DNA from 3 places in the Serratia sp. KH_031 genome. Region 1 is predicted to be linked to each of the others. Evidence: predicted binding sites of a transcription regulator. Region 1 holds the regulator's gene; each other region holds the start of a gene.

Region 1 (10,045 bases):
GCCAGTTTGGGCGTCAGCATATAGTGCTCACGCGCCAGAATCGTCATCGCGTTCAAATGCTCGACAATAAACTGACTGTGAGTGATCCATAATCGCATATCTGCCAGATAGTTCGATTCGAACCCCGGTTCCTGCATTGCCTGATTCAACGAAGTAAACAACGCGTTATGTGCCTGATTAACCTGCATACGGGCATAGGCCAACTCGGTAGGGTCTGGTTCCTGTTTTTCCAACATCAAACGCAGCGCCGTCTGATCGTTCTCCAGCGCCTGATGGGCGTTTTTACGCAGCAAGCCACTTTGCCACTGCGGCCACAGCCAGATTGATCCGCCGAACACCAACACGCAGCCGGTCAGGGTATCGATCAGCCTCGGCACCAGGAAATCTTTCCCGTTAAGCGCCAGTAGTTGCAGGGTGTAAACCGCCGTGACGGTAAAGCCAATCACCGCCAAGCCGTAGTTTTTGCGCAGTATCAGATAGGCCGCCAAGGTAATCACCAACATCACGCCCAGCGTGGCGGTTTCCGGCATATGTAATTGCAGCAAACCCGCGGCAATCACTAATCCAATCAACGTACCTAGCGCACGGTGCTGGATACGCACCCGCGTGGCGTTATAGCCATTTTGGCTTACTAACATGATGGTCAACAATATCCAGTAAGGTTTGGGCAGGTTGAAAAAAATCCCCAAACTACTTCCCGCCGCCAATATCACGCCTAAGCGAGCGGCATTACGTAACGCGTTGGATTTGAATGACAGATAGCTAACTAGCGCCGGCCAGAATGGCAGACGTGATTGCCTGATCATTAGATTGCGGCGATACAGCGGATACTGGGTGCGCAGCAGGCGAGCAATGCGGCTGAAATGGTAATAGCAGAACTTACCGACCGGGTTATCGGCGTGTTGCAATGCCACTTTTTCCAGCGCCGCCAGTTCATTGGTCATGCTAAAACGCTGCGAGTGGTGATGGTAAAGAATGTCGTTGGCGACTACGCGCAAACGAGCGGCGATCACCTGCGCATTACGGCGGATGATGGCTTCGGCCTGACTCTGTGCCACCAGTTTTTGTACTTCTTCCGGCAAATGCAGGCTGACGGTGATGTGTTCTTGCAAATCGAGTGCGACTTGGAATGCGCGTTGCAGGCGTTTTTGCTCCATGTTGTTGGCATGGGGCAGGAAATTAAGTTGTTGATACAGCAGGCTGATAATGTCCATCACCTGTTGCTGACGTTGCAGCAATGGCGGCAGTGCGGTTTCTGGGTCAGTGTGCTGGGTCAGCAATGAATATTTAGCTTCCAAGTAATCTGCCAGTTGGCGATACAGCAAACTGAGTGACTCGCGCATCGGCTGCTCTTTCCACAGCTTGAACCAGAACCAAGTGAACAAGCCATACCAAGCGGTGCCGACGATATACAACAACGGCGCATGCCAGATCGGTACCGTACCGGCCATGCTGAGAGAGAAAATAGCGGCCACCATCGCAGCCGGTAGCATGCGAGCGTGGAGCGGACTGATTTCCCCGGTAACGCCGAGCAGTAATGCCAAACCGAGAACTAACCAAGGTAACGGGACGTGCCACAGTAGAGCCTGTTGTAACAGTAAGCTACTGAAGGCGAACAACAAACCGCCGACGATCAGGCGTTTGAAAAAGCGTTTATGGGGAGTATCTAAACCCGCGATATTGCAGCAGGCGGGAACCAAAGAAAACATCAGGCCGAGTTGCAGTGAGCCAATCAGCAGGCCGAATGCGACAGGCAGGCAAAGCACCAGCGTTTGTCGCAGTGCGTAATTCACTTCCGGGTGATAAATCAGCCGCCGCCACATGATGTTTTACCGATAAAAAAATGGCGCGAATTGATTATCGCGCCATTTTTTCTGGGATTAACGAGTACCGTATACCACGATGGTTTTGCCGTGTGCGGAGATCAGATTTTGATCTTCCAGCATTTTCAATATACGGCCAACGGTTTCGCGGGAGCAGCCGACGATCTGACCAATTTCCTGACGGGTGATTTTAATCTGCATACCGTCTGGGTGGGTCATGGCATCAGGTTGCTTCGCCAAGTTCAGTAGGGTTTGCGCGATACGTCCAGTCACGTCGAGGAAAGCGAGGTTGCCCACTTTTTCGGAAGTCACTTGCAGACGGTCTGCCATCTGCGCAGACAGGCGCATCAAAATGTCCGGGTTTACCTGAATCAGTTGGCGGAATTTTTTATAAGAAATTTCAGCCACTTCACAGGCAGTTTTTGCCCGAACCCAAGCACTGCGCTCCTGGCCTTCTTCAAATAATCCAAGCTCGCCGATGAAGTCCCCCTGATTGAGGTAGGACAAAATCATCTCTTTACCTTCTTCATCTTTGATCAGCACCGCTACGGAGCCTTTCACGATGTAGTAAAGCGTTTCGGCCTTTTCACCTTGGTGAATCAGCGTACTCTTGGATGGATATTTGTGGATATGGCAATGAGACAGGAACCATTCGAGAGTCGGGTCTGTTTGCGGTTTGCCGAGAACCATTCGCTGTTATCCTCTGTTGTAATCTATCTGTATCGCTGGGATCAGAGTTCCCTGTCAAACAAGCTGAAGCCGGGTGTGAGATAATGGGCTATCAGAAAGTTTTGAGGTGTTCGATAAAAATACGCCGTCGCCCTAGCATATTAACTTGCTACCGGAGCTGCAAGCTACATTCTGTTAACATAACGATATCAGGACTTTTCTATAGACTGCCCCGAAACCCATGTTCCAGAAAGTGTTATTTCGGCTCTGTTTGTAGCACAGAGTGAGGCAAGTGTCTTGTGTTGTCTCGCTTCAGCATGATTAGTGTCAGGTTCCGTTGCCAGTTTCACGGTGAAAGCGTAGTCTGACATTCAGAAATTAACCGGAGTAACCATTATGTATGCAAGAGTTAAGTGGATAGAAGATTTGACATTTTTGGGTGAATCCGCGTCTGGTCATCAGGTTTTGATGGATGGCAATGCGGGTGAAAAAGCGCCAAGCCCAATGGAGATGGTATTGATGGCTGTTGGGGGATGCAGCGCTATCGATGTGGTCTCTATCCTGCAAAAAGGACGCAATGACGTGCGTGATTGTGAGGTAAAACTCACCTCTGAGCGCCGTGAAGAAGTTCCGCGTACTTTTACCCATATCAACTTGCATTTTATTGTTACCGGTAAAGAACTTAGCGATAAGGCTGTTGAACGTGCGGTCGATCTTTCTGCTGAGAAATATTGCTCAGTGGCGCTGATGCTGGGTAAAGCCGCAAAAGTGACCCACAGCTTTGAAATTCAGCTCGTCGAATAACCTTACCAAGCATAGCGTTGGCACAGCCGACGCAGCAGATCGAGAAATCGCCGCGCCGTAATGGTTAGCGGCGATTTTTGCGAATACAGCACGCAATACTGCGCTGGCGGCAAACTGGTGATCGGCAATGTGACCAGACGATGCTCTAGACCAAAAGGTGCCTGCATCGCACGCGCGACAATGGTGAGGTAATCGGCGTTCAACACTAGACTCAACCCGCTAACGACCGAATCTGAACGAATGGGTGCCATATCGAGCTGTTGATAAAAGGTGCCGAGCTCAGATTGCAGATACTGGTAGTAGCCCATATCCGTTTCCGGTAACAGCCATTTGGCCGAGCGGAGTTCATCTAGCGAGGTAGCTTTCGCAAGTGGGTGGCTGTGGCGAGCGATAATACCGAATGAGGCATTGAACAGCGGTTCACACACCAATTCCTCCAGCGGTAGTTCGGGGCTGACGCTACCGACGACAAAATCCAGCTTTCCTTCACGTAACGCAGGTAACAAGGTAGAAAGTTGAGCTTCTCGGATCACCAGACTGGCTTGTGGAAACTGAGATCTGAAAGCTTCTGTGAGCTCCGGTAGCACAGTCAGTGCTAATAGCGAAGACAGCCCCAGCGCCACCGTACCCTGACCATGTTGTTCTATTTGCTCAATTTCTTCTGCCGCTCTTTGTAACTCTTCCAGAATAAACTGCATTCGCTGAGCAAAAGCGCGCCCGGTTTCCGTCAGCGTCATGCCCTGATTACTGCGCATAATCAACTGGGTATCGAGTGCTAACTCCAGTTCGCGCAAGCTACGGCTCACCGCCGGTTGTGATTGTTGTAAAGCCCGTGCTGCGCCGCGAATACTGCCGCTGCGAATGATTTGTTGAAACACTTTCAATTGCTGGATCTTGGGCAAATAACGCACGTCTTCCCCCCTATAACTAAAAAGCATCACTCAATAGATAATTGCATCTTATGCCGTTGGTATAAAGGCGATATTTTCATCATTCCTGCATAACGTATTGTTATTAAAAACATAAAGTGACGAAGATCACATTATCCACTGTTGTCGGCAAGGAGGCTGTTTGTCGGCGTGATAACTCAAAGGAATACTGGTCATGAACCCACGTTCGTTGATGATTTTTTTACTATTTACCGGGTATGTCATTGTTTATATAGACAAGACAGTGATGGGGTTTGCTCTGCTACCGATTGAGCGAGAATTCAATTTGCAGGCGGAACAACTGGGTTATATCACCGGTATGTTTTTCCTCGCTTATTCACTGTTCCAGATCCCTGCGGGTTGGCTGAATGACCGTTTTGGCTTCAAGAAGGTGTTGTGCAGCTCGCTATTGATGCTCGGCGGCTTTGCTTTGTGCTTTGGTATGTTGGGCTTTAGTTTGGGGCTGTTGGTGGTATTCCGCTTTCTTTCTGGTATTGGTCATTCCGGTTATCCCAGTTCCTGCGCTAAAGCGGTAGTGGCTAATTTTCCCTTGGAACAACGTACTTTTGCGCAGTCGATACTGCTTTCTTCCGCGGGTTTGGCGATGACGGCAGGGCCGTTAGTCGCCGTTTACTGTCTGGATCATATTGGCTGGCGCGGTTCCTTCTCTGCATTAGGTTTGCTGGCGTTTGTGGTTGCCGCCTGCATTCTGTTTCTGGTGCCTAACCCACCCCAAGCGGCCAAAACCCAACCAGGTACCGTGGGCGCCAGCTATCGTGCGTTACTCAAGAATCCGACAGTGATCCTGCTGTTCGTGGCGATTTTCTGCATCAACATTCCGTCCTACGGCCTGATGGCTTGGCTGCCCAAGTTTTTGGTACAGCAACGGGGCATGGAAATGGGCGTCTCCAGTTTGGTGGTCGCCGCTGGGGGATTAGGGATTTGGATCTCTTCGCTCGGCACCGGCTGGTTGGTCGGGCGCTATATGCAAGGACGTGAACCTATCGTTATCTGCATCTGCTCGTTGCTGAGCGCCTTGTGTATCTGGCTGGTTTACACCTCTTCGACTGCCGTAGCTGCTGGGCTGCTGCTGTTCTTGGGGTATATCTTCCTGATGGCTGCGTTTGTCACGGTGTTTACATTACCGATGAAGCGTATTCCCACGGAAATCATGGGTGCGGCGATGGGGATTATTAATACCGGCGGCACCTTGGGCGGCTTTGTGGCACCGATAGCGATGGGGTATCTGATTACGGTCAGTCAGGGTTACATGACGACGTTTGTTTTCCTGGCTAGCGCCATGGTGGTGGCTGGGTTGGTTATTTTGCCGTTGGTGAATAAGTCACACCAACCGGCGTTGAACGAGGGAAGTTTATGATGAATATTGACGCGCAAATTACTGCAGTGAAAGACGATGTATTACGTTGGCGCCGCCACTTGCATGCGAATCCTGAGTTGTCGTTTCAGGAAGCCAAAACCGCCGATTACATTGCCGAACAACTGGCTGGATTTGAGGGGTTGACGATACGCCGCCCGACACCGAATAGCGTGGTGGCTGAACTGGTCGGTGCGCAGCCGGGGCCATGCTACGCGTTACGGGCGGATATGGATGCATTGCCGATTCAGGAAGAAAGCGATGAACCCTTCTGCTCGACTCATCCGGGGGTGATGCACGCGTGTGGGCACGATGCTCACAGCGCCATGCTACTTGGAGCCGCTAGCGTATTGTGCCAACTGCGTTCACAACTGCATGGTTCGGTACGCTTTATCTTCCAACATGCAGAAGAAGTGCCGCCGGGTGGCGCTCAGGAACTGGTTGATTTGGGTGTGTTGGAAGGCGTGAAGATGATCTTCGGCCTGCATGTGATGCCTAATTTCCCGACCGGTGAGGTCGGTTTTAAGGAAGGCGTGTTCAGCGGCTCTAGCGATAACTTCGATATCATCATTCAAGGGAAAGGTGGCCATGGCTCCATGCCGCACTTGTGTATCGATCCGGTGGTCATTGGCGCGGAAATCGTAACGGCATTACAACTGGTTGTGGCACGTAAGTTAGACCCACTGCAGGTTCCGGTACTGACGGTTGCTACTTTCCAGGCGGAAGGCGGTTACAACATCATTCCTGACAGTGTACGGCTCGCCGGAACGTTGCGTACCCATAATGCCGATGTGCGTGAGCGCGTACCGCAGTTGGTGGCGCAAACCGTGGCGGGGATCACCGAGGCTCACGGCGCGGGCCATGAAATTCGTTGGACGCGTGGTTATGCCATTGGTAACAACCACCCGGAAGCCTGCACGGTGGCTCGTGAGGTCATTACCGAGGTTGTTGGCGCACAATCAATGCGAGAAATGGCTGCACCGTTCTTCGGTAGCGAGGATTTCTCCTCGTATCAACAGCAGGTTCCGGGCTGCTTCCTGTTTATCGGCAGCGGTAATGAGCAAATTGGGGCGATTTACGGCGTGCATCATCCACGTTTCAAACTGGATGAAGCCGCGCTGCAAATCGGTGTGAAATTGCATGTTGGTTTCATCCGTCGTTTGCTGATGGCGTAACGCTTTACTCGATCTTTTTCCCTTCCAACAGGCGCTGCACCAGCGGCGCCATAATCAGCTCCATCGCCAGCCCCATCTTGCCACCCGGCACCACCAACGTGTTGATATGAGAAATGAACGAACCTTGCAGCATCGCGAGCAGATAAGGGAAATCGATCTGATCCAGACCACGGAAGTGGATCACCACAAAGCTTTCATCTAGCGATGGGATCGCTTTGGCGGCGAACGGATTGGAAGTATCCACCGTCGGTACGCGCTGGAAGTTGATATGGGTGCGTGAGAATTGCGGTGTGATGTAACTGATATAGTCTTCCATCGAACGCACTACTGAATCCATCACCGCTTCGCGGGAGTGACCGCGCTCGCCGGTATCGCGAACCAGCTTCTGTATCCACTCCAAGTTGACGATCGGCACCACACCTACCAACAGATCGACGTGTTTTGCTACGTCATGATGATCAGTGACGACGCCGCCGTGCAGTCCTTCATAAAACAACACGTCTGTCGGCTCTGGCAGTGGTTCCCACGGGGTAAAGGTGCCTGGTACTTGATCGTAAGGTACCGCTTCATCGTAGGTGTGGAGATATTTGCGCGAACGCCCTTTGCCAGTGCTGCCGTATTCGATAAAGCTTTGTTCCAGCAGGCCGAAATCGTTAGCTTCGGGGCCGAAGTAGCTGATATGTCTACCCATATCGCGGGCTTTACGGATCGCGGAGTCCATTTCTGGTCGGGTGTAGCGATGGAAACTGTCGCCTTCCAACTGGGCAGCCCGCATATTCAATTGCTGGAAGATTTTGCGGAATGCCAGGCTAGTGGTGGTGGTACCCGCTCCGCTGGAACCGGTCACGGCAATAATCGGATGTTTGGCTGACATGGCAAGGCTTGCTCCATCTAAGGTGACAATACTGCATTGTTACCCGATTTTTCCGAACCATCCTAGTGCTGTTATTAATTAAATCTCTTCCTGCCCTGCTCGAAACTGTCCGCGCGGCATGATATTCACCGTCTCATGCAGTTCTGACCAAATGAGTACCACTTCGCCACTTTGTAGTTGGCGGCGCACGTCGTCCACCTTCTGTTCCAACGAGCGTTCATGCTCACCGTAGTCGGTGCCTTCGCGCAGTACAAAGGATTCGATCAGGCTATTGAGCGTCTCAGTTTCCAACTCTTTCCAAGGGATAATCACGTCTTAGGTTCCAGATAAGGGGCTAGCCAGGATGGAATACGGTATTCCAACCACATGTGCGGTTTTTTCAAGCTTCCGCCGACAAAGCCGACATGGCCGCCAAATTCGGTAAGCTGATATTCGATATTCTGCGGCAGGTTAGTGGCTTGCGGGATCACTTCATCGGTCATGAAAGGATCGTCCTTGGCATGGATGATCAACGTTGGCGTCTGGATCTTCGGTAACAGCGGCAAAGCGCTGCAACGGCGATAGTAATCCGTGGCGTCACTGAAGCCATGAATGCGTGCGGTAATCACGTCGTCAAAATCACGCAAGCGGCGTAATTCCAACACTTGTGACAGTTTAAGCGGCAAACTATCGGGATGATGTAGGATCTTGCGGATAGCGTTCTGCTTTAGTTGCTCCAGTAGATAACGCTGATAGACGCGGGAAAAACCGTTCTCAATGCGATATGAACAGGCTTCCAGCATCAGCGGAGCAGAGACGATCACCGCTGCTTGTAACAGGCTATCGTCGCCTTGCTGTGCTAAATAACAAGCCAGCATATTTCCGCCGAGGGAAACGCCCACCGCAGCGGTTGGCACTTCGCCAAACTGCTCACGCAACCATTTCAGGAAGAAGCGTGCATCTTCGGTTTCACCGGAGTGATAGATACGTTGTTTACGATTGGGCACGCCGCTGCAACCACGAAAATGCATCACCACGCCGAGCCAACCCTGTTCGCGCCAAGCGTTCAGTAAACCGTGAGCATAAGGGCTGTAAAAACTGCCTTCCAAACCGTGGAACAGCACCACGCGTGGCTTGTGGCGAGCTTGCTGCGGATCTTCTGTCCAAGCGAGATCGACAAAGTCACCGTCTGGTAATTCCAAGCGTTGCCAATGGGGTTTTAGCGACACACGGCGGCGCACCAGCCGAGGTAGCAAGGTTTGCAAATGTGGATTACTGGCACCACTCAAGGGGCGAAATGTTTCATGCATAGGGTGAATGAAAATCTTATTGTGGGATCGATTCGGCACTGTTAGCTTCGCTAATAATCATACTGCAAAAATCATTAGGGTGAGGAGCATCCATCTCATGGAACTGAGTTTATTTTTATCGCTGTTAGGTTTCCTGTGGGTAGCCGCCATCACGCCGGGCCCGAACAATATGTTGCTGACGACCTCTGGGGCCAATTTTGGATTCACTCGTTCGCTGTGGCTGATGATTGGCATCATGCTCGGAATGCAGAGTATTTTGCTGCTGGTGGCGTTTGGCGTCGGTAGTCTGATTCTGGTTTATCCTGCGTTGCATCTTATTCTGAAGATCCTCGGTAGTGTGTATTTGCTCTGGCTGGCGTGGAAAGTGGCGACTGCGACTTACGAAAAGCTGGAAACTGATGTGGCACCACCGAAACCGATCCGTTTGTATCAGGGCTGGTTATTGCAGTTTTTAAACCCTAAGGCTTGGTTAATGGCGTTAGGCGCGGTAGCGAGTTTCAGCTTGTCAGGGGCGCAATACAATCATTCGATTGTGGCGATCGCCGTGGGTATTTTCATCGTTAATATTGTGGCCGGTGTGATTTGGCTGGGTTTTGGCACGGTGATCGGTCATTTGCTAAGTAGTAAGAAAGCCTGGGTTATTTTTAACGTTTCCATGGGGTTGCTGACGGCGGCTTGCGTTCTATTGATTTGGCATTAGGAATGAATGATGAATAACTACTTCCACGTCGACGCTTTTGTCGGCGAAGGTTTGCGCGGTAATCCCGCCGGCGTTTATTTGCTGAGTCAGGCGGCGAGTGCGCAGGAGATGCAGACCATCGCCAATGAGCTGAACCTGCCGGAAACCAGTTTTGTTTGGCAGGCCAAAGGGAGTTATCACCTGCGTTGGTTTACCCCGCATCGTGAGGTCGATCTGTGCGGCCACGGTACGCTGGCGGCGGCGCATGTAGTGTTTAAGGAAGTGAATCCGGCTCTGACGGAGCTGCGTTTCCAATCCGCTAGCGGTGAGTTGCTGGTCAAACGCGATAAGCAGCACGATGGGCGGTTAATCCTCGATTTCCCATCACGCCCCGCGCAACAGGTTAGCGAGCCAACACAGTTGGCTGA
Region 2 (10,045 bases), 440 kb from region 1:
CTTGGCAAGCTTCCGATAGTAATAACGTCAAGATAAAATTAGCAACGACTGATGCAGCAAATCCAGCCTCTGTCTTCAAGGTGTCATCCGCCAGCGGCGCCACAAAAAAAACGGATTTGGAATATATATCCAAAACCCAAGTGACGTTGGGTGATGCTAACGACAGTACGTTCATTCTTGCGGATGGTAAAAGTTCACTGATAAACGTTAACACCAATGCAGAAATTCGGATGCTGGACAGCAATGCTTCTGCTATTCAGTTGAAAAATGGCGCCACATTGGTGAATACCGGGGTTATCAGTACTGACGGAAGTACGGGTTCCAGTTTGTTGTCGATCAAAGGCGAAGGGCTGCTGGCTAATGCTGGGCAAATCAATGTTGGTCAAAACTCAATCAATACTATTGGGATCGATGCTGACGGTGCTGATGTTCAGCTGATACAGGGCGGTACGGTTACTATTGAAGGCAGTAATAACACGGGCTTATTAGTAAAAAACGGTGCCAGTAAGAACTCTGCCAGTAATAACGGCACTATTAATCTGAATGGCACTAACTCCGTTGGTATTAAAGTCGAACAAGGGAGCCTCGTTGCTCATAACGGTGTTATTAACGTCAAACAAGGTACGAATACCGGGATATGGCTTGAGGGCACAGATACTAAAGCTGATATGACTGGGGGCATCAACCTCGGTGGTGATGGCGCTACGGGAGTGTATTTACTCAGTGGCAGCGGGATTGAGCTGAGCGGCAATAGCTATGTCACGTTTGTTAACGGTGTAAATCAAGTCGGGTATCACGCTAGCGGTGAAGGCACGAAGATCAAATCAGGATCTTACGAGCAACAAGATATTGCGACGGAGGGTTCCACACTGTTCAAAGTCGACGGGAAAGCGTCGTTTGAGGGGAAAGCAGAGGAAGGCAACGATCTGCTGCTATCTGGCAAAAACACCACCGGTTTATTGCTTGAGGGAACGGGCAGTACAGCAAACATCGGCAATATGTCGCTTACGCTGACTGGAGAAGGCTCTACCGGCATTATTGCAAAAGATGGAGCCAAGGTAACGGTTGATGCAGGGAATATCCTGACGGCCACGTCACCATCCGAAAGCAGTTGGATGCGTTTAGACACGGCTGAATTGGAAAATAACGGCACCATCAATGTGAATGGCATGACCATCACCATTGAAGGTGGTAAATCTACGGTGAGTGGCCTAGGGACATTGACCACCGAAGGTAGCGAGGCTGCTTATCGTGTCGCGTCTGGTGGTTCACTGGCATTGACGGGGTTTGGCACGATTCAAACTTCCGGTGGAACTCACGGTATTTTACTTGATGATGGTGCGACTGGGCTGTCGATTACCGATGCCACGTTGAATATTTTGGATTTAGGCACTGGCATTGAAAACGCTGCTGAATTAGCCGATATCAAGCTGGAGAATGCCAGAATCACGGTAGAGGATGGGTCTGCAATCCGCTCAGGAACACAGTTGGCAGCGGGTAGCTCCGGTACCATCAATGTCGAAGGTAGCGGCAACGGTTTGCTGTTCAGTAAATTGTCTGGGCTGACTGATAATGTGCTGTCGATGGTGGACGCACAGCAGTTGGTGATTAACGTCAATGGCGCGGGTGGTACCGGGATTAATACCAACTCGTCAGGGGACATCAGCACGGGAATTACCGTCAACGTTAATCATCAACAAGGTGGTTCTGCACTGAGTGTGAACGGAACTAGCCGAAATATTGTGCAATCTGGCATGTTGACCTCGGCTTCAACGACTGCGCCAGTAGTGGATATTGATAACGGCCATGTGAGCAGTTTCCTGAATAAAGGGCGTATCACCGCCGCCAACAGTAGCGCTGAAGCGGTATACAACAACAGCGGCTCGGGTGTCGCATTTACCAACTCGGCCGGAGCGGTCATTGTCGGTAAAGTCAATTTGCTGGCGGGAGATAATACCGTCACGCTGATAACTGGCAGCCAAGGTAATGATTTTATTACCGGAGCAGGCAATGACACCTTCTTGCTAAAAAATGTCACTGCGCAAGAAAGTCGTCTATTCAGTTCGTTGCAAAGTGGTACTGGCAATAACAGCTTGGTGTTTGACCATACGACTTGGGCGCTGAATGACGCGGCGACCATGCAAGGTTTTACCAACCTCGAGTTATCTAATGCCTCTACCTTTACCCTGAACGACACGCTAGCTACCTTTGGTCAGGCTCTGACGGATATTGCTATTGATAGCGGCAGCTTGCTGAAGGTGAAAAATACTTCAGCCCTGACGCTAAACAGTAAGCTGAGTGGTGCCGGGATCATGCAGGTTGATACCAGCGGTGAATCATTTGGTTTCACTGACAATGGTTCGGTGAATACTTTCACCGGAACGCTGGCGTTGGGGAATAGCCAATACGCATTATCAGATCTGAATACAGTCGCTTTGCGACAGGCAACTCTGCGCTTGGATGATCTGTCTTCTGTGACGGTGGGCAGTGGTGAGCAGCAATTAGGTGGGCTGATTTTCAACGGCGGTACGATTAACTTTGGTAGCGTCACTCCGGGTGAAATCACTGTCCAAAACCGGATTCAAACCACAAATAGCCTAGATATCCGTGGTAATGGCACGGTGCGGGTAGATGTGCAGGATGTACTGAACGGTAAACCGATGCCTGATGGTCGCCTGTCGTTATTGGCGCAAGATGATGCTGATGCGCGTTTGAAACTGATTGGCACGAGCGGCGGTGTGCTCGGTAGCGGCGGTAATTTGGTATTACAGGATCTTGCGGGTAATGTCATTACCGACGCAGTGTCAGCGAACATTACTCAAAACGGCACTGCAGTCGCGCAAGGCACTTGGGATTATCGCCTCGCGAAAGGCACTGATGGCTTGTATGTGAACTATGGCCTGACGCAAATTGCTCTGCAAGGGAAAACGGGCGTCGATGCATTGCTGTTAGACAGCAATGGTGCAACTGGGGCAGCAGCCGATCTGAGTGCTCGAATTACCGGGAGTGGCGATCTAGCGATTGATACCGGTAATGGCAATCAACTCTCCTTATCTAATATGGGCAATGATTATTTAGGGAACACACAGGTCCGCAGCGGTACGTTGCAGATGGGTAATGACAATGTGTTGGGGCAAACGCAGACGTTGGCGTTAGCAGCACAGAGTAGTTTCGACCTCAATGGTTACAAGCAGACGATAGAAAACTTGCAGGCAGAAACGGATAGCCAAGTACTGTTCGGCGGTGGTTCATTGACCTTAAATCAAGGTGGTGATACCTCCGGACTGTTGAGCGGTAGTGGTACGTTGGTGCTGAATGGTGGGACATTGAATGTTAACGGTGCCAATTCCGATCTCATGGTGAATACCACCCTGTCTGCGGGAGCCACTGCTATTTTGGATGATGTCACCGGCTTAGGTATTGGTAACATCGATAACGCTGGCTCACTGGTATTGAATAATGCCACCGGTTATTTCAGTAATGCGATGAGTAATAACGGGAAAGTTTCACTCTCTCAGGGCAGTGACGTCTTCGTTAATGGCGATAACCAGGCATTTAGCGGCATATTCCAAATTGATCAAAATGCGGGAATGACGGTCAGCCAAGCCAATCAATTGGGTGGTGCAGCGGTAGAAAATAACGGTCTGCTGACGATTGATAATGCTACGGTCTGGGCGCTGACGAATGCGGTTAGCGGTACTGGTGATGTGGTGAAAACCGGTGCAGGTATGTTGTCAGTGAATGACAGCGCAAGCTGGACGGGAAGCACCGATATTCAGCAAGGTACATTGCTGCTAGGAAGTAGCAGCCAGCCAGTGACCTTGGCGAGCCGTCAGGTCAACGTGGGTTCTAGCGCGACTTTGGCAGGTTATGGTGGTGTTGCCGGTAATGTAGATAACCAAGGCCTGTTCATTGTGGGCTCTCCTGGTGCGAATGGCCTGCTGCGTGCGGGAAATGAGATATCCACCTTCAGTATTGGTGGGAATTTGGTGAACAGTGGTCAAGTTGTCGTGGGGGGAACCCGCGCGGGTAATCAGTTGGTTGTCGCTGGTAACTACGACGGTCTAGCAGGCAGCACACTACTGTTTAACTCCGTGTTGGGTGATGACACTTCCGCGACCGACAAGATGATTGTACAGGGGGCAACATCTGGCTCCAGCCGTGTTAGCGTGGCTAACTTGGGTGGTAGTGGTGCGCAAACACTGAACGGTATTGAATTGATCCACGTTGATGGCAACTCTGCCGGTGAATTTGCGCAAAATGGGCGTATCGTCGCTGGTCTGTATGATTATGAGTTGGCTCGAGGTGCTGGGGCGAATAACAACAACTGGTATTTAACGTCTTCGTTAACCAATCCGACACCAACACCGACGCCTGATCCAGATCCGACACCAACGCCTGATCCAGATCCGGTACCAACGCCTACCCCGGATCCAACGCCAACTCCGACGGATGCGCCAATTATTCGTCCAGAAGCGGGGAGCTACATTAGTAACTTGGCTGCGGCCAATACTATGTTTATCACCCGCCTACACGATCGCTTGGGTGAGACGCAATATACCGACGTATTGACCGGCGAGAAGAAGGTCACCAGTCTGTGGTTGCGTAATGTGGGTGGCCACAACCGTTTCAACGACACCAGTGGGCAGTTGAAAACGCAAAGTAATCGCTACGTATTGCAAATGGGCGGAGATCTGGCGCAGTGGAGCAGTGACAGCCTAGACCGCTGGCATCTGGGTATGATGGCCGGATATGCCAACAACCAGAGCAACACGCATTCGAGAGCGCGCGGTTACCGTTCAGATGGCACCGTGAATGGTTACAGCGTGGGTCTGTACGGCACTTGGTATGCCAATAATGAAGACAAGAGCGGTGCGTATTTGGATAGTTGGGCGCAATACAACTGGTTTAAGAACCGGGTAAACGGCCAAGATCAAGCAGGTGAAAAGTATAATTCCGACGGTTTCACCGCATCGGTAGAAGCGGGCTATACGTGGAAACTGGGTGAGAAAGAGCGTGCAGCTTACTTTATCCAACCTAAGGCACAGGCTATCTGGATGGGGGTGAAGGCTGACGATCATCAAGAAGCTAACGGCACTTACGTGCGTGGCGAAGGTGACGGTAACCTGATGACGCGTTTGGGACTGCGGGCTTATATGAAAGGACATCATCTTAAAGATGAAGGCAAAGACCGCGAATTTGAACCTTTTGTTGAAATGAACTGGATCCACAACACTCGCAATATTGGGGTGAACATGGACGGCGTATCTACCTATCAAGCTGGTGCGGGCAATATTGGCGAGCTGAAATTAGGAGTAGAAGGCCAGATCAACAATAACCTGAATTTGTGGGGTAATGTGGGTCAACAAATTGGTGATCAAGGCTATAGCGATACCAGTGCCATGCTGGGGGTGAAATACCTGTTCTAATAGGGTTACTGCCAGTTAGCAAATAGTGCTCAAATATCCGGGGGTTATTGATAACTTCCGGATATTTTTTTGTGCTTTATAAAGGGGACAATAACTGTTGACCACAACAAACATCGTCATCGGGCTGAGAATGATTGATCATTGGCAGTTCTCGTAGCACCATGACGAAGCCTTTTACCGCTGAATGTGCTTTGCAGGGTGAATGGCGTAGTGAGTTGATCTATCCTTATGAAGCAAGGAACGCATAAGACGGCAGGGAATCTGATGAAAAAGTATGTTTATAACAGGAGTTACGTCACATGGCAGTAGGGATCCAGAGCAAAGGCCTGATGCGTTGGTTGGCCCCAGTGTTGGCATTGTTGGTGGTTATGCAATTGACAGCCTGCGGCGATAAAGAGCCAGAACAACGCAAGGCGTTCATTGATTACTTACAGAATACCGTCATGCGCAGCGGCGTGAAGATCCCGACGTTGAGCGAAGATCAGAAGCAGAAATTCGGCAACTATGCGGGCGATTACGCGATTTTGGTCAGCTTCTCACAGCAACTGTCCAAGTCTGTCGATTCCAGCCTGACACCGGCGTTGGATCAGGTTAATCAGATCCGTACTGCGCAAGATTACATGAGCAAGCGCGATATGCTGCAACAGTCGGTAGGGGCGCTGAACCTGCTCGGTCAGCAGATCCAGTCGGCCAAGTCGCAGGCGGATACCGCACGTGCAGCGCTTAAGCAACCTGACTCGCTAAAAGCAGTTTATAACCAAGCGTATGACAAGATTGTCACCGCACCGGCTAATGCGCTGATGCCAACCATCCCAACTGCGGCCAGCTTTATCCAAGATCTGGTACAGGTGGGGGATTTCCTACAGACGCAGGGTAATCAGGTCAGCTTCAACAATGGTGGCGTGCAGTTCCGTACCCCGCAACAGGTGGCGCAGTACAACACCATGATGTCGAACTTGGTAGCGAAGCAACAGGATTTGTTGAACGCACAGAAAACCGTGCTGAGCGTTATGCAGTAAGTCTTATTGCCGGGGTAAATGTATGCCCCGGCAACCCTCTCTCTTTTCCCATCTGTACTACACTTTCAATAATTATTACTGCCCATAATGACTCCAAAACCTGATGTCATTTTCTTTCATTCATCACGATGTTGTTTTATCTGATCTGGCAATAGCTTCCCGCGGTGGTGAGTCGCTACAGGGAAATCGTCGCTCGGCTGACGGTTAGATAAAATACTTTGTGATTAATATCACATAATAAAAACAAACATCGCATTTTAAAGTGTGATTAACATCACAATTAATCGTGTTTTAAGCACCGTTTATTGGTTTTGTACTTTTTTTACACACTTAAAGTGTGATTGTTATCACCATAAATACCCCGTTGGTATAGCACTGTTAGTGATCATGATCACAAAATTTCAGCGAAGTTCGCATGCTAAAAGGAGCGTGCTAGAGTCCATCACAACAGCAATCACATAGCTGGAACGCTACAACAACGATCGCGCGCTGTTATTTGTTTGCGCGTAAACCGATTAGCTTGGCGCATAACATTATTTTGACGAATAACAGTTTTGACGGACAACAACAGGGGTGCGTTTTATGTTTTCACCAGACATTAAGGTTAAAGTTCAAAACTTTGGCCGTTTCCTAAGTAACATGGTGATGCCGAATATTGGCGCTTTTATCGCCTGGGGTATCATCACCGCGTTATTCATTCCTACCGGCTGGCTGCCAAACGAAACCTTAGGCAAGTTGGTTGGCCCAATGATCACCTACCTGCTGCCACTACTGATCGGTTATACCGGCGGTAAATTAGTGGGGGGCGATCGTGGTGGTGTGGTCGGTGCTATCACCACCATGGGTGTGATCGTCGGTGCAGATATGCCGATGTTCCTCGGTTCGATGATTGCAGGCCCATTGGGCGGCTGGGCGATCAAGCATTTTGACCGCTGGGTAGATGGCAAAATCAAAAGCGGCTTTGAGATGTTGGTCAACAACTTCTCTGCCGGTATCATCGGTATGCTGTTGGCGATTCTGGCTTTCCTAGGCATTGGTCCGCTGGTGGAAGCCATCTCCAAAGTGCTGGCGGCGGGTGTGCATGTCATGGTGGTGAATAACCTGCTGCCATTGGCGTCGATCTTCGTCGAACCCGCCAAAATTTTGTTCCTGAATAACGCCATTAACCACGGTATTTTCTCACCGCTGGGCATCCAGCAAGCGACTGAAACCGGTAAATCGATCTTCTTCCTGATCGAAGCCAACCCAGGCCCAGGTTTGGGCGTGCTGATGGCGTATATGTTCTTTGGTCGTGGTAGTGCCAAGCAGTCTGCGGGCGGTGCAGCGATCATCCACTTCTTCGGTGGTATCCACGAAATTTACTTCCCTTATGTGCTGATGAACCCGCGCCTGATTCTGGCGGTGATTCTGGGTGGCATGACCGGGGTATTCACATTGACGATGCTGAACGGCGGTCTGGTTTCTCCGGCTTCTCCGGGCTCCATTCTGGCAGTGCTGGCGATGACGCCAAAAGGCGCTTACTTCGCCAATATCGCGGCGGTGTGTGCGGCGTTTGCGGTGTCCTTCGTGGTCTCGGCCTTCCTGCTGAAAACTTCAAAAGTGAAAGAAGAGGACGATCTGGAAGAAGCGACTCGCCGTATGCACGATATGAAATCTGAAGCGAAAGGCGGCAAGTCAGCGGCGAATGCGATGGTTGATGGCGACCTGACTACCGTGCGTAAAATCATCGTAGCTTGTGATGCGGGTATGGGTTCTAGCGCCATGGGTGCTGGTGTGCTGCGTAAGAAAGTGGCGGATGCTGGGCTGAAAAACATTTCTGTCACTAACAGCGCCATTAACAGTCTGCCGGACGACGTGGATCTGGTGATCACGCACCGCGATCTGACCGAGCGGGCGATGCGTCATGCACCGCAGGCGCAGCACATCTCGCTGACCAACTTCCTCGACAGCAAGTTGTATAGCGATCTGACTGACCGTTTGCTGGCGGCCAATAAAACCACCGAGAACCAACAGAAGGTGATCGAAACCTTGGACGACAGTTTCGAAGCCACCGAACAAACCCTGTTCAAACTGGGTGAAAGTAACGTGTTCCTTGGCTTGCAGGCGACTGACAAAGAGCAAGTGATTCGCTTTGCCGGTGAGCAGTTAGTGAAAGGCGGTTATGTTGAGCCTGAATATGTTCCGGCGATGCTGGAGCGTGAAAAGTTGACCTCTACTTATCTGGGCGAATCTATCGCTGTGCCGCACGGTACTATCGAAGCCAAAGACCGCGTACTGCGTACCGGCGTCGTATTCTGCCAGTATCCGCAGGGCGTGCGCTTCGGTGATGAAAAAGACGAAGTGGCGCGTTTGGTGATTGGTATCGCAGCGCGTAACAACGAGCATATTCAGGTCATTACCAGCCTGACCAACGCATTGGATGACGACACCGTCATCGAACGGCTGGCAAATACCACCAGTGTGCAGGAAGTGTTGGATCTGCTTGGCGGCAAAAAAGCGTAATTCCCCCTAGGGCGCAGCATGGACTGCGCCCTTTGTTATTTTTATAAGGTTATGATTATGAAAGCATTACACTTCGGAGCCGGTAACATTGGTCGTGGCTTTATCGGTAAGCTGTTGGCCGATGCTCATGCCGAACTGACTTTTGCCGACGTCAACCAAACCGTGCTGGATGCCATGAACCAGCGCCATAGCTACCAGGTGAAAGTGGTTGGCGAGCAGGAGCAGATTGAGACAGTCAATAACATCAACGCGGTTAACAGTACTAGCGACGATGTTGTGAAGTTGATTGCGACGGTGGATATGGTGACTACCGCGGTGGGCCCTACCGTGATGAAAATCATCGCGCCGACTATCGCCAAAGGGTTGATGCTGCGTCACCAGCAAAGTAATACCCAGCCATTGAATATCATTGCCTGTGAGAACATGGTGCGTGGGACTAGCCAGTTGAAGCAGCATGTGTTTGATGCATTGCCGCAGAATGAGCAGGAATGGGTTGAGCAACACGTTGGTTTTGTTGACTCCGCCGTTGACCGTATTGTGCCGCCAGCGGAAGCAGGCACTACCGATCCGTTAGCGGTGACGGTCGAAACCTTCAGCGAGTGGATTGTTGATCAAACGCAATTCAAAGGTACACCGCCAGTTATTGCCGGTATGGAATTGACTGATAACCTAATGGCGTTTGTTGAGCGTAAGTTGTTCACGCTAAACACAGGGCATGCGATCACCGCTTACCTCGGTCAACAGGCTAAATTGGGCACTATTCGTGAAGCTATTCTGAATGCAGAAATTCGTAAAGTAGTGAAAGGCGCGATGGAAGAAAGCGGTGCGGTGCTGATTAAACGTTACGGTTTTGATCCCGTGAAGCACGCAGCTTACATCAACAAAATCCTCACTCGCTTCGAAAACCCGTACCTGAAAGACGATGTAGAGCGCGTCGGCCGTCAGCCGTTACGTAAACTGAGCGCTGGCGATCGTTTGATCAAGCCGTTGTTGGGTACGCTGGAATATGGTTTGCCACACGTCAACCTGATTAAAGGGATCGCGGCAGCCATGAGTTATCGTAGCGAGCAAGACCCACAGGCGCAGGAACTGGTG
Region 3 (10,045 bases), 1.8 Mb from region 1:
ATTTTACCGATGATTGCTTATGCGATTTTTGGTTCGTCACGTCAGTTAATCATCGGGCCGGATGCCGCGACTTGTGCGGTAATTGCTGCGGTGGTAACGCCGCTGGCGGCAGGCAATATGGAGCGGCATTGGCAGCTAACCATTATGATGACCGCCATGATGGGCGGTTGGTGTCTGCTAGCCAGTCGTTTCAAATTGGGCGCGCTGGCCGATCTACTGTCGCGCCCAATCCTCAGCGGTCTGCTAAACGGGGTGGCAATCACCATCATTGTTGACCAAGTGGGTAAGGTGTTGGGGTTCGGTGCCGCGCCAGCGCAGTTGATCGAACGTATTTACGCTATGCCGAGTAACTTACTGAACAGCGATTTACTGACGATCGGTGTTTCGTTACTGACGCTATTAACCTTGGTGGCGGTTAAAAAGCTGCGTCCTAATTGGCCTGCGCCACTGTTTGCTATGGTGCTGGCGGCGTTTGTCACTTGGGCGGGCAATTTACAACAACATGGCATCGTGACGGTAGGTGGATTCAGCGGTATGTTGCCGATTGTTCAATGGCCGGATTTTCAACCCGGCTTGATGCGTGACATGGTGATCCCAGCGCTTAACTTGGCGGTGGTGAGTTTCGTTAGCATGATGCTGACGGCGCGTAGTTTTGCCGCCAAAAATGGTTATGAAGTGAACGCCGATGCCGAGTTCCGCGCATTAGGTCTGGTAAACATTGTCTCGGCACTGTCACAAGGTTTCGCCATCAGCGGGGCGGATTCACGTACTGCGGTGAATGATGCCAACGGCGGCAAGAGCCAGCTGGTCTCGATTATTGCTGCGGTAGTGATCGGCATTGTGTTGCTGTTCCTGACGTCACCATTACAGTTTATCCCGGTCGCTGGTTTAGGCGTGGTACTGATGTACGCCGCGTGGTCGTTACTGGATATTCGTGGTATTTGGCTACTGCGTCGTCGCAACGTACAGGCGTTCAGCTTGGCAATGTTCACCTTGTTAAGCGTATTGCTAGTCGGGGTCATCAATGGGATCGGCTTGGCGGTTTTACTGGGTTTAATGCAGTTCCTACGCACCGTATTCCGCCCGACAGAACAACTGCTGGGCGTGAATGAAGAAGGGATGATTCACTCAATGGGCAACAACAACGGCATCAAGGCCGTGCCCGGTGTGATGATGTACCGCTTCAACTCGCCGCTCACTTATTTCAACGTGGCTTATTTCAAACGCCGTATCCTTAATTTGGTAGATAGCACACCGTTCCAGCCGCGCTGGGTGGTGGTTGATGCGGTGGCGAGTTTTACTCACGCGGATATCAGCGTGTTGGCGGCGATTGATGAACTGAAACGTGATTTGTTACAGCGTAACGTCAAGTTGGTGTTGGCGGGGCGTCGAACCGAACTGACGCGTTGGTTCCGTATTAACAAAGTGGGGCGTGATGAAGATTTGATTTTGGTGCCGGATCTCTATCTGGCGTTGAAATTGATTCAGAGTAAAGAACAGGCGGAACCACAGCCAGCGTAATTAGGTCATTGTAAACAAGCAAAAAGGGCACACCGCACTGGCGTGCCCTTCAACGTTAGTGAGCTGTGATTAGTTACGCAGCAACATATACAGACGGCACAGGTAAATCAGCAATAAAGCAGAAACCAAGTTGCTCAGCGCCGTCAGCACCACGCTGGCGACGTTAGGTGTCAGTACCGACAAATGGCTGACCAAGAACAGAATCAGCAGTTTAGCCGCCAACCACAGCATCATCGCTGGGACGATCACTTTGGCGTTGGCAAAGGCCAGTTTGCTGCTCAACTTCAGTGAAGCAAACACGCCTTTATTGTCCGATGTCGCGATGATTGGCGCTAAAGCGAAAGCAATCGCCATAATCACCCCCGGCACCACAAACAGCGTCAGGCCGAGCTGAATCAACAGAGTGACGATAAATAGCAGCAACAGCAAACGCGGTAAAACCGGTGCAGAAGCACCAATGGCGCGCAGTGCGCTGAGGCGTTGCCCTTGGGAAACCATACGGATCAGCGTCAGCATCCCACCCACCAGCAGCACATTACCTACCAATGCAGATATCGTGGCCGCAGCAGAAACCTTCAACAACACCATTTGTTGCTCTGGCGTCATTTGTTGAATGACTTCCTGAATCCCCATACCCGCGGTGGAAGCAAAATCGCTTTCCGTTGCTGTCAGAAGTTTCAGTTGTTCGACATCCGGGCTGAAAACCTGATTCAGCAGAACGGAAATAAACGCAGTCAACAGCGCCAACAGCAGGATGGTGGCGAGTTGATTACGGAAAAAGTTAAAACTGTCACGGTACAACGTGTTGGCCGTGATAGGCATGCAGACTCCTTGGCGTCGGGAACAGAGACAAATCAGGGCGTGATTGTACCTTGTTCCGCTTCTCTGTGGCACCCCACGAATGTCGCGGTGCTGAATTCTTCGGCAATAGATATTGTAGAGATATCGGCAGAATGCTGCCAACCGTACACTTAGACGCACGATCGTCGTTTTCACCTCCAGTAATGCAAATTTAAACATGTACATAATTTGCAACAAAAGTTACTTTTTGATTTAGATCAATTCTCTATTTATTAGTGGGTTAGGTAATCAGGGTTTTAGTGGGATTTTACAAATTTAGTCATAAGATGTGATCGCGATTAGATCAAAAATACCCTCAAGTAGGTATATTCCCCTCGAACATAAACCACACTAATGGAATGGATAATGAAAAATATGAAGAAAGCAGCAGCGCTAGTGGTATTGGCATCGATGATGGCTCCTATAGCAGCCAGTGCGCACCAAGCGGGCGATTTTCTGTTCCGCGCAGGCGCCGCAACGGTGCGTCCAAATGCAGGTTCTGACGATGTATTAGGGCAAGGTTCATTCAATGCCGACAACAATACGCAGCTTGGTTTGACTTTCGGTTACATGGTAACCGACAACATCGGTGTGGAATTGTTAGCGGCTACACCGTTCCGCCATAAAGTTTCGCTGAGCGGTTCTGCGGTGAGTGGCGATATTGCCACCGTCCGCGATCTGCCACCGACGTTGATGGCCCAATACTACTTTGGTGATAAGCAAGACAAACTGCGCCCCTATTTAGGGCTGGGTGTTAACTACACCACGTTCTTTGACGAGAAGTTTAACGATAACGGTCAAGCTGCTGGTCTAAGCAATCTGAGCTTGAAAGATTCCTGGGGTGTTGCCGCGCAGGCGGGCTTGGATTACAACCTAGATGAGCACTGGATGCTGAACATGTCAGTCTGGTGGATGAATATCGAAACCAAAACTCGCTTTGACGATGCCTCTGGCGGCCATCACAGCATTGATACTCGTTTGGATCCGTGGGTATTTATGTTTGGTGCAGGTTACCGCTTCTAATAAAAGAAAGGAGGCGCGATTGCGCCTCCTGAATAACATTTCTTACTTAACCCGCATATCGTTCTCAACGGCTTTTACGCCAGCAACGCCGTGAGCTGTCTGTACCGCACGATTGGCATCGGCGCTAGAACTGACAAAACCGCTCAACTGTACACGCCCTTTAAAGGTTTCGACGCTGATCTCGGTGGACTTGATGGTCTTATCTGCCAACAGCGCTGACTTCACCTTGGTGGTGATCACCGTATCGTCGATATAACCGCCGGTACCTTCGGATTTAGCGGTTGGAGCACAAGCACTTACGGCAACAGCAACGATAGCGGCCATACATATAGCCGAAAGGGTTTTCAGGAATTTCATAAAATCACTCTCCATGCAATGTTATGTTGAACTAACGTAGACACGATAAATGTTCTACAGAAATTTTAGCTTAATCCTAAACATAAACAAGGAGTATAAACAAAGCGTTAGCCAAGGGTGCTCAGTAGAACACCCAGGTGGGTGGATCAAGAAGCGGTCGCGGCTTTCATCTCACGAACAAACTTACCCAGTTTCGCCAGCATCTCTGCCGGTTGTGCGTGATTTTGCTCGATCAGTTTGACGATGGCGGAACCAGAAATTGCCCCAGCCGCGCCGGCTTGTAATGCATCCTTCACCTGTGTCGGCTCAGAAATACCAAAACCTAATAACGGCGGGGCGGCATGGTATTCGCGCAATTTGTCGATCAGATGGTTTAACGGCAACTGCGCACGGCTTTCGGTACCGGTGACGCCAGCACGCGACAACAAATAAGTGTAACCGCGGCCATGAGAAGAGATCTCACGCAGCAAGTTGTCATCGGCATTCGGTGGGCAGATAAAGATCGGCGCGATGCCGTGGCGTAATGCCGCCGCGCGGAATTCGGCAGACTCCTCGAACGGCACATCGGCAATCAGTACCGAATCGACGCCCACTTCGGCGCAGCGCTGATAAAACGCATCAATACCATTATGGAATACCAAGTTGGCATACATCAGCAGACCAATAGGAATGGTTGGGTGCTTCTGACGAATGGCCGCCAACATTTCAAAGCATTGGTTTGGTGTTACGCCAGCCGCGAAAGCACGCAGTGCCGCACCTTGGATCGTCGGGCCATCGGCCAGCGGATCGGAGAATGGAATACCCAACTCCAACGCATCGGCACCGTTTTCGACTAACGTATCGATGATTTGCAATGACAGCGCCGGGTTAGGATCGCCCATAGTCACGAATGGCACGAAAGCGCCTTCCTTGCTGGTTTCCAGGCGTTTGAATAGTTGCTGATAACGCTCCATCAAATTTCTCCCCGTGCTTGCAAAATATCGTGAACGGTAAATATGTCTTTGTCGCCGCGCCCGGACAGGTTAACCACCAGAATCTGTTCTTTCTCAGGGTTGGCCTTAATCATTTTCAGCGCGTGGGCGAGCGCATGTGAGGATTCCAATGCTGGAATAATACCTTCGCTGCGGCTCAGCGCTTTGAACGCCTCTAACGCTTCGTCATCGGTGATCGAGACATAGTCTGCGCGACCAATGCTGTTCAGATAGGCATGCTGAGGGCCGACGGATGGGAAGTCCAAACCTGCGGAGATTGAGTAAGACTCTTCAATCTGACCATCAGAAGTTTGCATCATCGGCGCTTTCATACCGAAATAAATACCGACGTGACCGTGTTTCAGCGGTGCACCGTGCTGCCCGGTTTCGATCCCCAGCCCCCCCGGCTCTACGCCGATCAAGCCGACGCTGGTGTCATCGATAAAGTCGGCAAACATGCCGATAGCGTTGGAACCACCGCCAACACAAGCCAATACCGCATCGGGCAGACGACCTTCGCGCTCCAGAAGTTGCGCTTTGGTTTCTTCACCGATCATGCGTTGGAATTCGCGCACGATGGTGGGGTAAGGATGTGGACCCGCAGCAGTACCCAACATGTAGTGGGCTTTTTCGTAGTTACCAGACCAGTCGCGCAGCGCCTCGTTACAGGCATCTTTCAGCGTGGAAGAACCACTGTGAACCGGGATCACTTCTGCGCCCATCAAACGCATACGGAACACGTTTGGTGACTGACGCTCAACGTCTTTAGCGCCCATATAAACGCGGCATTTCAGACCGAGCAAAGCACAGGCTAGTGCCGATGCGACACCGTGTTGACCTGCGCCAGTTTCAGCGATGATCTCGGTTTTGCCCATGCGTTTAGCGAGCAGGGCTTGCCCCAACACTTGGTTGGTTTTGTGCGCGCCGCCGTGCAGCAAATCCTCGCGCTTCAAATACAATTTGGTTTTGGTGCCTGCCGTCAGGTTTTTGCACAGCGTCAGCGCGGTAGGGCGACCAGCGTAGTTTTTCAGCAAATCGGTGAATTCTGCTTGGAATTCAGGATCGCGCTGGGCGCTGACAAAGGCTTCTTCCAGTTGTTTCAGGGCTGGCATTAAAATCTGCGGTACATATTGACCGCCAAATTCGCCGAAGTAGGGATTCAGTAGCGTCATTTTTCTTTCTCTTTTCTAATCAAAATAAGGGCAATTAGTAAGCGCGTAAGGTTTGGAACACGGCGGCCACTTTGGCGGCATCTTTAATACCGGGCTCGCTTTCTACACCGGAGTTGAAATCCAAACCGGCACAGCCGAGTTTCGCCGCGTTGACACAGTTATCTGCGCTCAAGCCACCGGCCAGCATCACGTTATCCAGTTTTTCACCTTGCAACAGCGCCCAGTCGAAACTTTTTCCGCTACCGCCCGCACCGTTATCTAACAGATAACGATCAACTTGCTGTAGATCGCGCTGCGGTATTTCTTCTTTTACGCTGAGTGCTTTCCAGATCTGGCAACTCGCCGGTAATTGAGCACGCAGTTCGTCAATGTAAGCTTGATCTTCCGCACCGTGCAGTTGTACTGCGCGCAGTCCAAGGCGTTCAACGGTCTGCACGATGGTTTCCACTTTCGCTTCGCGGAACACCCCGACATATTTCAGCGGTGCGCCAGAAATCACTTCGCGGGCGCGGCTGATGTCAACATAACGCGGTGAAGTGCCAACGAAAATCAAACCGCCGTAGATGGCACCGGCTTTATGCGCGGCAGCGGCATCTTGAGGACGGGTTAGGCCGCAGACCTTGTTATCACCCAACACCACGCGGCGCACGGCGGCACGTAAATCGGGCTCGGACATCAGCGCACTACCAATTAAGAAACCGTTGGCAAAGTGGCTCAGTTCGCGAATTTGACCGTAGTTATTGATACCCGATTCGCTGATCACCGTGACGCCGTGTGGCACTTTCGGCGCTAACGTGCGGGTGCGGCTCAGGTCAATGCTTAGATCGCGCAAGTCACGGTTATTAATGCCGACTACGCGGGCTTTCAACGCGATCGCACGCTCCAACTCTTCATCGCTGATCACTTCGGTCAACACGCCCATGTTCAGGCTATGTGCCACCGCGGCCAGTTGACGGTATTGCTCATCGTTCAACACCGACAGCATCAACAAAATGGCATCGGCTTGATAATAGCGCGCCAAATAGATCTGATAAGGATCGATAATAAAGTCTTTGCACAACACCGGTTGAGTGACGGTTTTACTCACCATCGGTAAAAAATCAAAACTGCCTTGGAAGTATTTTTCATCGGTCAGTACTGAAATCGCCGAGGCATAATCTTTGTAAACCGCCGCAATCTCGACCGGATCGAAATCTTCGCGAATTAATCCTTTAGAAGGGGACGCTTTTTTGCATTCAAGGATAAATGCCGTTTTGGCTCCTTGCAGTGCATCATAGAAACTGCGTTCGCTTGGCACGATCTCATTTTGAAAGCTGACCAAAGGTTGCTGTTGGCTGCGTGCCGCGATCCATACTGCTTTGTCGCGAACAATCTTGTTAAGCACGGTTTCCTGCATCATTTATCCTCTTGCTGCCAAGGCGGTGACTAATTGATAAGCCCGCCCGCTGTGAATCACATCCAGTGCCTGCTGCGCGTTTTGGCGCAGGTCTTCTTGGCCGAATAATTTCAACAGTAACGCCACGTTAGCCGCGACTGCCGCGGCGTGTGCCGCTTCACCTTTACCTTGTAACAACCGTGCCAGAATGTCACGGTTTTCTTCCGGTGAGCCGCCCAGCAGCGACTCCAGCGGGTAACTGCTCAAGCCGAACGATTGTGGCGTCAACGTATAGTGTTCGATCTCGCCATTATTCAGCTCAGCCACTTGAGTGCTGGTGTGGATAGCGACTTCATCCATACCGCCGCCGTGAACCACTGCTGCACGCTGATAGCCCAGCACGCGCAGCGTTTCAGCAATCGGCAACACCAGTTCAGGGCTATAAACGCCAATCAATGCCAAAGGCGGACGCGCTGGGTTGATCAATGGCCCTAACACGTTGAACACTGTGCGGGTTTTCAGTTGCTGACGAACGGGCATCGCGTGGCGAAAACCAGTGTGATATTGCGGTGCAAACAGGAAGCACACACCGAGGTCGTCCAACGCTTGACGCGCTTCTTGCGCCGGTAAATCCAAACGAATACCAAAGGCTGCCAGCAGATCGGATGAACCTGAACGGCTGGAAACGCTGCGGTTACCGTGTTTGGCGATCTTAGCGCCGCAAGCCGCCGCGACAAAAGCACTGGCGGTGGAAATATTGATGCTGTTGGTACCGTCACCGCCGGTGCCGACAATATCGGCGAACGGATAATCCGGGCGCGGGAACGGCAAGGCGTCTGCCAACAAAGCTTTCGCTGCACCAGCGATTTCCGCCGGGCTTTCGCCGCGGATCTTCATGCTGATCAGCGCTGCGGCCAGTTGGCTGTGTTCCAACTCACCGCGCACGATAGCGCTAAACAGTTGCTGGCTTTCTTGCTGATCCATCGATTCGGCGCGGTACAGCTTATCGAGAATAGATTGCATGGTGATTTCCTCTGCTTACTTCGCCAGCGCCCAAGCCAAGGTTTGCTCTAATAAACGCGCACCCTGGGTGGTCAAAATTGATTCTGGATGGAATTGGAAGCCGCATACGCGCTCGGCGTCGCTACGAACGGCCATCACCATTTCGCCATATTTGGCGTTAACGACTAACTCTGCTGGAATATTGCTACCGACCAGCGAGTGGTAACGCGCCACCGGCAGTGGGTTCGCCATACCGGCAAACATGCCTTCGCCGTCGTGGGTGATCGCCGAGGCTTTGCCGTGCAGGATTTCACCGGCTTGACCGACGTGCCCACCGTAGGCTTCAACAATCGCCTGATGACCGAGGCAGATACCGATAATCGGCAACTGACCACGCAGGTGTTGCAGCAATTCCGGCATACAACCGGCTTCGGAAGGAGTGCCTGGCCCAGGAGACAGCATCAAAACTGGCTGCTCCATCTGTTGCAGACGCTCAATAATGGTGTCGGCAGCGATTTGGTTGCGGTAAATCACCACGTTGTGACCGCTGGCACGCAGTTGATCGACCAGGTTGTAGGTAAAGGAATCCACGTTGTCGAGCAATAAGATATCGGCCATCAGAACACTTCCTTAGCTTGATGCGCGGTGGCGATGGCACGCAGCACGGCACGGGCTTTGTTACGGGTTTCGTCGGCCTCGGCCTGTGGAATGGAATCCAGCACCACGCCAGCACCGGCTTGCACGGTAGCAACGCCATCTTCGACATAAGCGGAACGAATCACGATGCAGGTATCTAGATCGCCATGAGCGGTGAAGTAACCGACCGCGCCGCCGTAGCTGCCACGGCGTGAGCCTTCAGAGGCGGCGATCAATTGCATGGCGCGAACTTTCGGCGCACCGCTCAGGGTGCCCATGTTCATACAGGCTTGATAAGCGTGCAGCACGTCCAAATCTTCGCGCAGGCTACCGACAACGCGTGACACTAAATGCATCACGAATGAATAACGGTCTACTTTGGTTAAGTCCGCGACGTAACGGCTACCGGCCTGACAGATACGCGCCAGATCGTTACGCGCTAAATCGACCAACATCAGATGCTCGGCTAGTTCTTTGTGGTCGGTACGCATTTCTAGTTCGATACGGCTGTCGAGATCCAAATCCAGTGAACCATCGGCACGGCGACCGCGCGGACGAGTCCCGGCGATCGGGTAGATTTCAATCTGACGGTTGCTGGCGTCGTATTTCAGTGCGCTTTCCGGTGAAGCACCAAACAGAGTGAATTCGTCATCCTGCATAAAGAACATGTACGGGCTTGGGTTGTTATCTTTCAGCGTCTGGTAAGCCGCCAGTGGAGCAGGGCAAGGCAGGGAGAAGCGACGCGAAGGCACAACCTGGAAGATTTCACCGTGACGGATTGCCTGCTGCAATTCGCTGACCACTGCGCCGTACTCTTCGTCGCTCTGGTTGCAACTCAGTTGCATATCTTCCAGCTTTTGTTGTGGGATCGGCTGCGGCGTTTGTTGCAACTGTGCCTGCAACTGCTCAAGGCGCTGCTGCAAACGCTGCTCTTCTGCGCTGTCGGCAGTGAACAGGCTAGCCTGCAAACGGGTAAAGCGACGTTGGTGATCCAGTACCAGCAGGGTTTCTGCTAAGTAGAAGCAAAAATCCGGGCAGCGTTGGTCGTGACGCAGTTCTGGCAAATCTTCGAAACCAGCGACCAAATCGTAGGCGAACAACCCGCCGAGCAACATGGCTTCACGTTCTTCGGTTGGTGCTTCCACCAA

The links. The regulator CRP, encoded in region 1, controls carbon source genes, mostly activating them, when cyclic AMP is high. The targets are predictions, from matches to a motif close to ATGTGANNNNNNTCACAT.
Region 2: the regulator CRP is predicted to act here: its motif matches at 6,828-6,845, upstream of AC3ISQ_RS00170 (PTS mannitol transporter subunit IICBA).
Region 3: the regulator CRP is predicted to act here: its motif matches at 2,568-2,585, upstream of ompW (outer membrane protein OmpW).

The regions. Positions count from the first base shown of each region.
Region 1 covers NZ_CM174496.1:4,427,233-4,437,277, reverse strand. The annotation lists gene AC3ISQ_RS20130 (YccS/YhfK family putative transporter) at 1-1,823, opposite strand, end outside; gene crp (cAMP-activated global transcriptional regulator CRP) at 1,881-2,513, opposite strand; gene AC3ISQ_RS20120 (OsmC family protein) at 2,889-3,296, shown strand; gene AC3ISQ_RS20115 (LysR substrate-binding domain-containing protein) at 3,299-4,207, opposite strand; gene AC3ISQ_RS20110 (MFS transporter) at 4,401-5,603, shown strand; gene AC3ISQ_RS20105 (amidohydrolase) at 5,600-6,775, shown strand; gene AC3ISQ_RS20100 (phosphoribulokinase) at 6,780-7,649, opposite strand; gene AC3ISQ_RS20095 (YheU family protein) at 7,728-7,961, opposite strand; gene AC3ISQ_RS20090 (hydrolase) at 7,958-8,938, opposite strand; gene AC3ISQ_RS20085 (LysE family translocator) at 9,036-9,638, shown strand; gene AC3ISQ_RS20080 (PhzF family phenazine biosynthesis protein) at 9,645-10,045, shown strand, end outside.
Region 2 covers NZ_CM174496.1:36,938-46,982, forward strand. The annotation lists gene AC3ISQ_RS00160 (autotransporter outer membrane beta-barrel domain-containing protein) at 1-5,429, shown strand, start outside; gene AC3ISQ_RS00165 (DUF3053 domain-containing protein) at 5,729-6,448, shown strand; gene AC3ISQ_RS00170 (PTS mannitol transporter subunit IICBA) at 7,031-8,950, shown strand; gene AC3ISQ_RS00175 (mannitol-1-phosphate 5-dehydrogenase) at 9,008-10,045, shown strand, end outside.
Region 3 covers NZ_CM174496.1:2,601,255-2,611,299, reverse strand. The annotation lists gene AC3ISQ_RS11715 (SulP family inorganic anion transporter) at 1-1,521, shown strand, start outside; gene AC3ISQ_RS11710 (YciC family protein) at 1,591-2,343, opposite strand; gene ompW (outer membrane protein OmpW) at 2,737-3,384, shown strand; gene AC3ISQ_RS11700 (BON domain-containing protein) at 3,427-3,741, opposite strand; gene trpA (tryptophan synthase subunit alpha) at 3,888-4,694, opposite strand; gene trpB (tryptophan synthase subunit beta) at 4,694-5,884, opposite strand; gene trpCF (bifunctional indole-3-glycerol-phosphate synthase TrpC/phosphoribosylanthranilate isomerase TrpF) at 5,919-7,280, opposite strand; partial or broken gene trpD (bifunctional anthranilate synthase glutamate amidotransferase component TrpG/anthranilate phosphoribosyltransferase TrpD) at 7,284-8,879, opposite strand; gene AC3ISQ_RS11675 (anthranilate synthase component 1) at 8,879-10,045, opposite strand, start outside.